One region of the Exiguobacterium sp. JMULE1 genome, then DNA from elsewhere that is predicted to be linked to it. Evidence: riboswitches for the same ligand, from Rfam matches in the RefSeq annotation. Region 1 holds a riboswitch; each other region holds the start of a gene.
The links. Region 1 has a riboswitch for S-adenosylmethionine ahead of EXW93_RS15865 (amino acid permease). Riboswitches for the same ligand answer to the same signal wherever they lie in the genome.
Positions count from the first base shown of each region.

Region 1 (3,278 bases):
TCGTTCAGGTCGAATCCCTTCTGTTCAAGTTCGGTTGCAAGGGCACCATCTAAAATGAGAAAGGGAACTTCCTGTAATCGTTGATCAACTGGATTTTTGATTCGGGACATCTTCAACACTCCGTTTCTGAGAAGAATTCGTGAACGCATGTACGACATAACAGATCACGATGAATGGAATACCACAGTACAAGGCGATTCGTTGTGTCGGATCAAATCCGATACCAATCAGGGAAATCAAACAGACGACGAAAGCGGCGATTGGCACGAATGGAAAGAGTGGTGTGCGATAGACCAATTCGTCGACCGTATGCCCTTCGCGGAGAAATTGTTTCCGGAAGCGATACTGAGCAATGCTGATACTCATCCAAACGACGACGACAGCGAGACCGGAAATCGAGACGAGCGCGATATAGACACTCCCTGCTGCATAGATGCTAGACAGCAAGGCAAGTCCTCCGCCAAGCATGCTGAACAATACAGCTCGAAGTGGAACCCCACTTGGTGTCACTTGGGCGAAGAAGCGTGGAATCATACGTTCGTTCGCAAGCGACCAGAGCATCCGAGAGGCGGCGTAAAGTCCAGAGTTCGCTGCCGACAAAATCGCTGTCAAAATGACGAAGTTCATCACGTCTGCTGCGTAGGGAATTCCGATCCGTTCGAACACGGCGACGAACGGACTTTCGAGTACACCTTTCCCATCCGTTGGCAATAAGACGGCTAACACGATGATCGTACCGACGAAGAAGAGGACGAGTCGCAAGATCGTCGTCCGGATCGCAAGCGGAATCGTCCGTTTCGGATCGACTGCTTCACCCGCTGCGACACCGATCAGTTCCGTTCCCGAGTAAGCAAAATTCACGGCAAGCATCGTCATGAAGATGACGAAAGCACCATTTGGGAATAATCCACCTTCCGTTAAGGAAGAAAAGAATGGGGCTGGGCTACCATCTTGCAGTGGAATGAAGCCGACGATCGCTCCCGCACCAAGTAAAATGAACGCAATGATCGTCACGACCTTAATGGCGGAGAACCAAAACTCGACTTCAGCGAACACGCGAACCTTCAAGACGTTGATACCAAGGATCATCGCAGCGAATAAGGCACTGAACACCCAAACCGGAATCGATGGGAACCAACGTTGCATCAAAATGCCTGCTGCCGTGAATTCTGAACCAAGGGCGACCGTCCACGTCAGCCAGTAGAGCCAGGCTACTGTATAACCGGTGCCAGGTCCAATGTACTTCGTTGCGTACTTATGGAATGATCCGGTTTCCGGCATGTGCACGGCGAGTTCACCGAGACTTAACATGACTAAGTAAACGACGACGGCTCCGATCAAATACGATAAAATCGTTCCGACACGTCCTGCTTGTTCCAACGTATAACCTGTACTTAAAAATAATCCTGTTCCAATGACACCACCTAACGACAGCATGATCAGATGACGTGATTCCATCTTGCGTCGAAATGCTCCGCTCGTTTTCATGAATCCATTTCCTCCTCGTTCCACCTATTTCAAACAAAAAACGCATCCTCACGGATGCGTCGGTCGACAATTCGGAAATCTTATCGATCGGGTGCAGCACCCGCAGGAATTAGCACAGTATCTTTCGACCTGTTGCTGAGGTTTCATAGGGCCAGTCCCTCCACCTCTCTGGATAAGTATGTAATTGTTCCTAACCATATCAGAATGCAGATAATTCAGTCAACAGGCATTTCCCGATTTTTTTGATAGATCCATAAATTAGATTCAATCAGTTGAAGATGACGTGAAGAGCGTGTTTCGAGCAACGTACTAAAGAAATGTTTCACTTCGACGGGCTGACCCTTTTCCATGTCCCGTAACATTGACGATTTCATCGTGTCTTCCATTGCATGCATCTGCTTCAGCAAGACCGCTTCTACATCGTCATTAAAGACTGCGCCTTGTTCTTCCATCGCTTGCTTCGCTTCCTTCATGACGTCTTGAATCATCTGATGACCAATTGGGTCCTTGCGAATTGGACCGATGGCAGAGCGAAATAGTGTCGTCACGCCCGCAAATGTCGAAATGAAGAGGTACTTTTGCCACATGTCATCCATGATATGCATCGAGTACGCCATCGGTGCCTTCGCTTTCGCAAAACGTGTTGCAATCTCCTCTAAACGCGCTGTTGGTTTACCGGTTCGTGAACCAAACAATAGCCGATGCGACGGGCTTGTCTGTACAATACGCCCTTCTGCATCAAGCGTCGATTCAATGAAGCAAAGCCCGCCCAGTACTCGATCTTCTCCGAAGACTTCTGTTAACCGTCGTATATGCTGCATGCCGTTCAACAAAGGAATGATGTACGTCTCGCTCGAAACAAATGGCGCAAGATCCTGTAGGACATCATCCAAGTGATAGGCTTTCGTCGAAAGTAAGACGACATCAAATGTGTGATTCAGTCGCATGTCTCGTGTCACTAACTGAGGCGTGATCATAACATCACCATGAGGACTAGTGATCTGTAACCCTGTCTTTTGTAATTGTTCATAGCGCTTCGGACGAACAAGGAATGTCACCTGTTCCCCTTGCTCAGCAAGACGTCCCCCGAAATAACCTCCAACTGCTCCGGCACCTACGACTAAAACATGCATATGCATTACCTCCTTTTTAACTAATCGATTCGTTACTTACTCCTTCACCCTAACATATCGGAAACCATTTTCCTGATTCCTGCTTGAATCACTAAAATGTAAGTTAAGCGTTTGCATTTTAGAAAAAAACGTTTATACTAACTTGTATACAAGTATACTCACTTTAGAAATCAGGTGATTCCATGTCAGAACTGTTATACCCCTTGAAGTGGTTAGCAAAAGCTTCCGCTGGAGATCGTGTCGCACACGAGCTACGGATGCGCATCATTTCAGGAAAGATTGAAAGCGGTACCATTTTATCCGAAAACAAATTAGCCTCTGATTTTTCAGTCAGTCGCTCGCCCGTCCGTGATGCGTTAAAGGTCCTTGCATCCGAACAATTGATTCGTCTCGAACGAATGGGAGCGGTCGTCGTCGGTTTGTCTGAGCGCGACATTCAGGAAATCTATGATGTCCGGCTACTCATTGAAACGTTCGTCTTCGAACGACTCGTCAAAATCGAACGGGCAGAACTCGTCCGTGAACTCAGTAAAATTCTCGAAATGATGAAAGTTGCCATCAAATACAAGGATGCCGATGAATTCTCCTTCCAGGACGTACTGTTTCACGAAACGATCATCCGCTCGATTGATCATGGATATGTCAGCATGATTTGGC
Region 1 covers NZ_SGWC01000002.1:3,021,801-3,025,078, forward strand. Annotated here, with positions in the region: gene mmuM (homocysteine S-methyltransferase) at 1-110, opposite strand, end outside; gene EXW93_RS15865 (amino acid permease) at 85-1,488, opposite strand; SAM riboswitch class I at 1,566-1,667, opposite strand; gene EXW93_RS15870 (ketopantoate reductase family protein) at 1,704-2,621, opposite strand; gene EXW93_RS15875 (GntR family transcriptional regulator) at 2,804-3,278, shown strand, end outside.

Region 2 (3,278 bases), 260 kb from region 1:
CCAGTGCCATGTTCGGCTGGACATAATCGGAGAACTTGACGAGCTCGATTTTGATGCCTTCCTTCTCTGCTTTTTTGGCGACATAATCCCAAACTTGTGTGTCTGAACCGCTGACACCGAGCTTGATCGTCTTTTCGTCTTCTCCTGATGCTGCGCACCCGGCAAATAAAATCGTCGTGAGTGTTGCTCCAATTGCTACTGCTTTTTTCATGGCTGAATCGCTCCCTTGATTAATGTCTTCTGATTTTTCGTGCGACGATGTTGCCTGTCGTCTGTAAGCCTTGGACTAAGATGACGAGAATCCCGACCGTGATGATCATGACTTTCGTATCAAACCGTTGATAGCCGTAAGTAATTGCTAAGTCACCCAAACCGCCACCACCGATGGCGCCTGCCATCGCCGATGCCCCGATCAAGCCGACCGTCGCGATCGTTAAGTTCAGGATGAGTGAACCGAGTGCTTCCGGTAGGAGGAAGCGGAAAATCGTTTGAAACGGTGTCGCGCCCATCGCTTCTGCTGCTTCAAGAACGCCTTTATCGACTTCGAGTAAAGAACTCTCGATCAGACGCGCCATGTACGGTGCAGCGTAAAAGACGAGCGGAACGATTGCGGCTTCTGTTCCGATCGATGTCTGAACGATCAAGCGCGTCAACGGGATGATCGCGACGAGTAAGATGATGAACGGAATCGAGCGGAAAATATTGACGATACTGTTGAAGAACGTGAACAACGGAACATTTTCAAGTAACGCTCCTTTTCGCGTGACGACAAGCAGGATACCGAGTGGTAAGCCGATCAAGGTCGAGAACAAGAGCGAAACGGATACCATCGTCATCGTCTGCAAAAATGCTGTCCAAATATCACTGTAGTTAACTAGCATCAGCGAGCACCTCCTCAACGGTTACCTGTGCCTGATCGATGTAGTGTAAGGCACGTTTCACTTCTGTCGTCTCACCGATCAGTTCAACGAGTAATGTGCCGAACGGCGTCTCCTGCAACTCCGTGATGCTACCGTGCAGGATATTGACATCGACGTCGAAGCGTTTTGCGACTTGCGACAAGAGTGGTTGTCCGGTGTGATGTCCAAGGAAGTGAATCTTATAGATTGGATGCGCATTTCGCGACTCGATCAACTGACGAATCGACGCTGGAATCTCGTCATGCATGACGGACCGTACAAAGTTCCGTGCCGTCTCGGTCTGCGGATTTGAAAAGACATCAAAGACCGTTCCTGACTCGATTAGCTTCCCAGCTTCGATGACGGCTACACGATCGCAAATCTCCCGGATGACGCCCATCTCGTGGGTAATCAAAAGAATCGTGATCCCGTACTCTGCATTGATCCGTTTTAATAACTGAAGAATATGATGTGTCGTCTGGGGATCAAGTGCTGACGTCGCTTCGTCACATAAAAGGACGGAAGGTTGCGTCGCGAGTGCCCGGGCGATACCAACGCGCTGTTTCTGCCCACCCGACAATTGATCTGGATAATGATCCGCCTTGTCCGCGAGATCGACGAATTCGAGCAACTCCGTCACCCGACGGCGAATCTCATCTTTCTTGACGCCTGCGAGAACGAGTGGTTTTGCAACGTTCGTAAAGACCGTGTTCGCATTCAATAGATTGAAGTGCTGAAAGATCATTCCAATCCGTTGTTTTGCTTGGCGTAATTTTTTCGGAGACAGTTGCGTTAAATCTTCCCCATCGACCGTCACCGTTCCTGACGTCGGTCGTTCTAACAGATTGACACAGCGGAGCAGTGAACTTTTCCCGGCACCGCTAAAGCCGATGACACCAAAGATTTCGCCTTTCTCGATCGTCAGGTCGACACCGTCTAGCGCTGCAATCGTCTGATCTTTCGTGACGTACGTTTTTTTGACTTGATGAAATGCAATCATTCCGTTTTCCCCCTTCATTCAACAAAAAAGGTCCCTTCTTGAGAAACAAGAAGAGACCTGGATCCGCACAGTGGCAGAATCCACTCCACTCATCTCTCAGACATCTGTCTGATGGAATTGGCACAGTGCTCATAATGAGTCTGTTGCCGAGGTTTCGTAGGGCCAGTCCCTCCACCTCTCTGGATAAGTATTGCGGTATGAAATTCGTATGTGTGTTGTTGCGTTGTTGCTTATGTCGTAAAACTAATTTTTACATTACGGGTCGAAACTTTAAAAGTCAACCAACTTTGCAAAAATAATCCATTTGGCGCATATCGATGGATTTACAAGTTATGAATTAGCTTAATGAACGGATCACGATTCGTCAAGAAAGATTTGACAAGTCATTTTTGGTCGTGCTACCATCGTTTCAATGATTATTCCGACAATTCCAATATGATATTTATCAAGAGTGAACGAGAGACCTGGCTCTATGACTTCACGGCAACCTGCAATTTGTAAGGTGCTCCGACCAGCAAAGCGCGGCTTTGGATGATACGGTGAAAAACTCGTGGGCGTCCAAGCAGTGACGTCGACGAGTTTTTTTCATGAATGGAGGAAAAATAGTAATGATGAACTATCCTGTATTGACTGGTGCTGAAGCGTTTTATTTTCAAGGTGGATCGATCGGCATTCTAATCTGTCATGGTTTTAACGCCACTCCGCAAAGTGTCCGGGACGTCGGTGAGGCATTCGCTGCTGAAGGTTTTACCGTCTATGCCCCGCGCTTACGTGGACATGGAACGAACGTCCGCGAGTTCGAACAATCGACTGCTCGATGTTGGAAGCAAAGCCTGCAAGACGGCTATGAACGTTTACAAGAAACATGCGATCAAGTCTTCGTCATCGGTCAATCGATGGGTGCGACGCTTGCGCTGTCGCTCGCCGCTGACGGGATTCCGTTTGCCGGCATCATTACGATCAATGCCGCACTCTCCGTTCCATCCTATGAATCACTTTCGTTCGAGGACGGTCCAGAGTATTTACCGGAAGGCGCACCGGACATTAAGCGAGCAGCCTTTGAAATCATCTATGATCTTGTTCCGAGCCGTTGTGCGTTCGAACTTGTTCGCCTAATGGATGAAACAAAAGGACGCCTTGGATCGATCCTTCTACCGACATTGATTCTTTACTCAGCGACCGATCACGTCGTTCCACCTTCGAGCTCGGATTATCTGCACCAGCACATCGGAACAAATGATAAACGAAGCTACTGTTTACTGAACTCGTATCACGTTGCGACACTCGATCATGATCAGGATTTGATTGTTCGTGAGACGATTCGCTTTATCGAACAATCGTGTCAGTTTTCGCAAGAAACAGGCTGAATCAAAAAAACA
Region 2 covers NZ_SGWC01000002.1:2,758,356-2,761,633, forward strand. Annotated here, with positions in the region: gene EXW93_RS14445 (MetQ/NlpA family ABC transporter substrate-binding protein) at 1-211, opposite strand, end outside; gene EXW93_RS14450 (methionine ABC transporter permease) at 231-881, opposite strand; gene EXW93_RS14455 (methionine ABC transporter ATP-binding protein) at 871-1,899, opposite strand; SAM riboswitch class I at 1,986-2,089, opposite strand; SAM riboswitch class I at 2,339-2,440, shown strand; gene EXW93_RS14460 (alpha/beta hydrolase) at 2,508-3,266, shown strand.
Region 2: linked by a shared signal. The riboswitch ahead of EXW93_RS14455 (methionine ABC transporter ATP-binding protein) and the one ahead of EXW93_RS15865 (amino acid permease) in region 1 are both predicted to bind S-adenosylmethionine.

Region 3 (3,278 bases), 2.7 Mb from region 1:
ATGGCGAGATTGCCACTCGTACCAGGGAACCAATCGCGAGCCGCAAGCTCTTGTTTGATGGCGCGTAGCTCTTCATAGCGTCGCATGAATGTCATGTTGTCACCTCCGCTCGTGTTAAATCATGAACGATATCATGGAACGTCTCAAACGGTGTATAGGCGATATCGTTCTCTTCACACAACGTGATCAGATAATCACGGGCATAGACACGATCCGCTTGTTTTGAGAGTTCGAAGTCCGTCACCGAGTCGCCGATGACGATGATGACGTCACCGTCTTTACGTAGTGTCCGGGCAACGGACGTTTTACAACAGCCGCACCCGTTCGTACAATGGGCATCGCAGGCGTTTGGCCAATCGATATGGACGAATGGACCACTGAAATCGGCGACGTTACAGTAAATCTGTTCTTGTTCAAGGAATGGCGCTAAGATCGGTTCGACGAAAAAGTCCATTCCGCCGCTGACGATCGAGAAATCGATGTCTTGACGACGACTGTACTGCAGTAACTCCGAAAATCCGTCGCGAATGACGGCGCGCTCCAGTAAAAAGTCAAGATAGGACGCTTTCCCATCAGATGGCAGAAGTGCGAACATTTGCCCGACACCACTTTGAATCGATAACGTCCGGTCGAGTACGCCGCGTTTTAACGGTTCGAAGTCACTCGCTGGCGCAAATGCCTGCATGAGTGCGATGATGTTATCCTGTGTCGTCACGGTACCGTCGAAGTCACAAAGAATCCGTACGGTCATGACTTGATCCCCCAAGCGTCGAGGGCGATCCGTAATTCTTCATGACGCGATGCTGCCGTCGATAGGGATTCATTTGCGAGTGCCGCATCGAGTGCCTGACGGAAAGCGGTGACACCAGCCGCAGCACCTTGCGGATGACCATGTACGCCGCCACCGGCGTTGATGACGGAATCGATACCGAAGTCCCGTACGAGTTGAGCGACGAGTCCAGGATGAATACCGGCTGAAGGAACCGGGAAGATCGATTTCGTCTGACCGAGACGGGTCGCTTCGACCGCGATGCCACGGGCGACATCCTTTGGCAAAGCGACATTGCCGTAAGGAGACGGGAATAGCGTCAAGTCTGCTCCAGCAGCACGCGGTAATGTGCCGAGTAAGACAGGAGCTGCGACTCCGTGATTCGGGCTAGCGATCAACGCACCGCTATATGCCGGATGATTGAAGATTGGAACGTTGATTTCCGGATCACTTGCCAGTTCGCGTAAGACGTCGAGTCCGTATGTGAAGGTATTCAGCAAGAAAGCAGTCGCTCCAGCGTCAATCAATCGCTTGGCTTGATCCTTGAGCGTAAAGACGGGACCGCTGAGTGTGATCGCATATAACGCACGTTTACCAGTCCGGTGGAAGTGAGCATCGATGACCTCACGTCCGATTCGTGCCCGGTCAATCGTCGGTGTCAACGGATTGTCGTATAGGATCTCATCGTCTTTGACGAGATCAATCCCACCAGCGAGTTGTCCTTCGAGTTGATCACGAAGGAACGATAAATCGCGTCCGATGACTCCTTTGAAGATGCTCATTAACAATGGGCGATCTTCGACACCGATCAAGGAACGGACCCCTTCAATCCCGAATTTCGCACCTGGAAAGTCCGACGTAAATGTATCGGGTAGTAGCAATTCCGTTAATTTGATTTCACCGTCGAGTGAGAGTTTCCCGAAGACGGTCGTCAGAATCGCAGAAAAGTCGCGCGACACGTTATGTTCCGGATAACGAATCGTGATATATCCTTTGCCATCGCGCTCTTCGGTATGTACGACTTCCCCTTTGAACGAGGCGAGTTGTTGTTGTTCGAGATGATTCAGTTCCGTCCAAGAACCGACTGTCAGACCAAGCGCGAGTTGTTCAGCGCGCTGCTCGAGTCGATCACGGGCAGTCAATTGATAAGTAGCAGTGATATAAGCCATGTCTTTCCTCCTTCAACAAAAAAATGGTCTCTCGTCAGCGACAAGAGACCATGAATGATTCGAACGTGGACTCTTATCTGTCAGCTTAGTAGCTGCAAGAATTAGCACCGTGCCAAAAGGTCGGTTGCTGCGACATCGTAGGGCTTGTCCCTCCGTCTGCTCTTGATAAGAATTGGATGAAATTGTGAAATCTAATTGCAATTTTTACATGAGAATCGTGACTTGTCAAACTATTTTTAGAAAATTTATTTTTTTGGAAATACTCTTTCTATAGATGACTTAAAAATGATGTCCGTTTCTGCTTGATTTCGATTTGACAGCGAGGAAGTCGATTGCGTAAGATTCAAATCAATATCACACACGACAACTACATACGACTCTTATCGCGAGTTGGCAGAGGGAATTGGCCCGATGACGCCGCAGCAACCGACCACTAGGCACGGTGCTACATCCAACAGACGTTTCGTCTGAGAGATAAGAGGACGCAGTGACTTTTCTGCGCCTCTTTTCGATGACGAAAAGAGGCGCTTTTTCGTGTATCACATAGGGGGAAACTGAGATGACATATAAAGCATTCACAGAACAGGACGCGATTGATCGTGTTCGGACATTAGGACTGATCGGCGATGGAGCCGTCGAAGCAGAAGAGATTGGCGACGGGAACCTCAACCTCGTCTTTCGGATTCGAGAAGGCGAACATCGCTTGATTTTAAAACAAGCATTACCATATGCGAAGGTCGTCGGGGAGAGCTGGCCGTTATCGCTCGAACGAGCGTGGATCGAGCAATCCGCACTCCGTGAATTCGCGCGACATGCCGTACCGTTCGTACCACGTGTTTTTCATGCTAGTCACGAAGAGGCGTATACGGTCATGGAAGATCTTTCACATTTGACGATCGTTCGAAGCGGTTTACTCGCAGGTGAACAGTATCCGTTGCTTGCGGAACATATCGGTTCTTATCTCGCTCGGACGTTATTCCATACATCGGACTTTGCGCTTGGTCCGGTTGAAAAGAAACGTGTCGCCCGAACGTACTACAATCCAGACTTGTGCGACATCACGGAAAAATTAATCTTCACGGATCCGTTTCATGACGCGGAGACGAACGAGATTGAAGTCGGACTCGAAGAAGAGGTGGCACGTCTATGGGCAGACGATGAGTTGAAACGCGAAGTCGCAAAACTCGAAGCGCTCTTCATCACGAAAGGAGATGCATTGCTGCACGGCGATCTACATACAGGAAGCATCTTCGCCTCAGCGACGGAAACGAAAGTCATCGATCCTGAATTCGCCTTTTATGGTCCATTTGGATTCGATGTCGGACAGTTCATCGCCCACT
Region 3 covers NZ_SGWC01000002.1:357,626-360,903, forward strand. Annotated here, with positions in the region: gene EXW93_RS02095 (methylthioribulose 1-phosphate dehydratase) at 1-95, opposite strand, end outside; gene EXW93_RS02100 (2-hydroxy-3-keto-5-methylthiopentenyl-1-phosphate phosphatase) at 92-751, opposite strand; gene EXW93_RS02105 (2,3-diketo-5-methylthiopentyl-1-phosphate enolase) at 748-1,938, opposite strand; SAM riboswitch class I at 2,009-2,110, opposite strand; SAM riboswitch class I at 2,316-2,419, shown strand; gene mtnK (S-methyl-5-thioribose kinase) at 2,498-3,278, shown strand, end outside.
Region 3: linked by a shared signal. The riboswitch ahead of EXW93_RS02105 (2,3-diketo-5-methylthiopentyl-1-phosphate enolase) and the one ahead of EXW93_RS15865 (amino acid permease) in region 1 are both predicted to bind S-adenosylmethionine.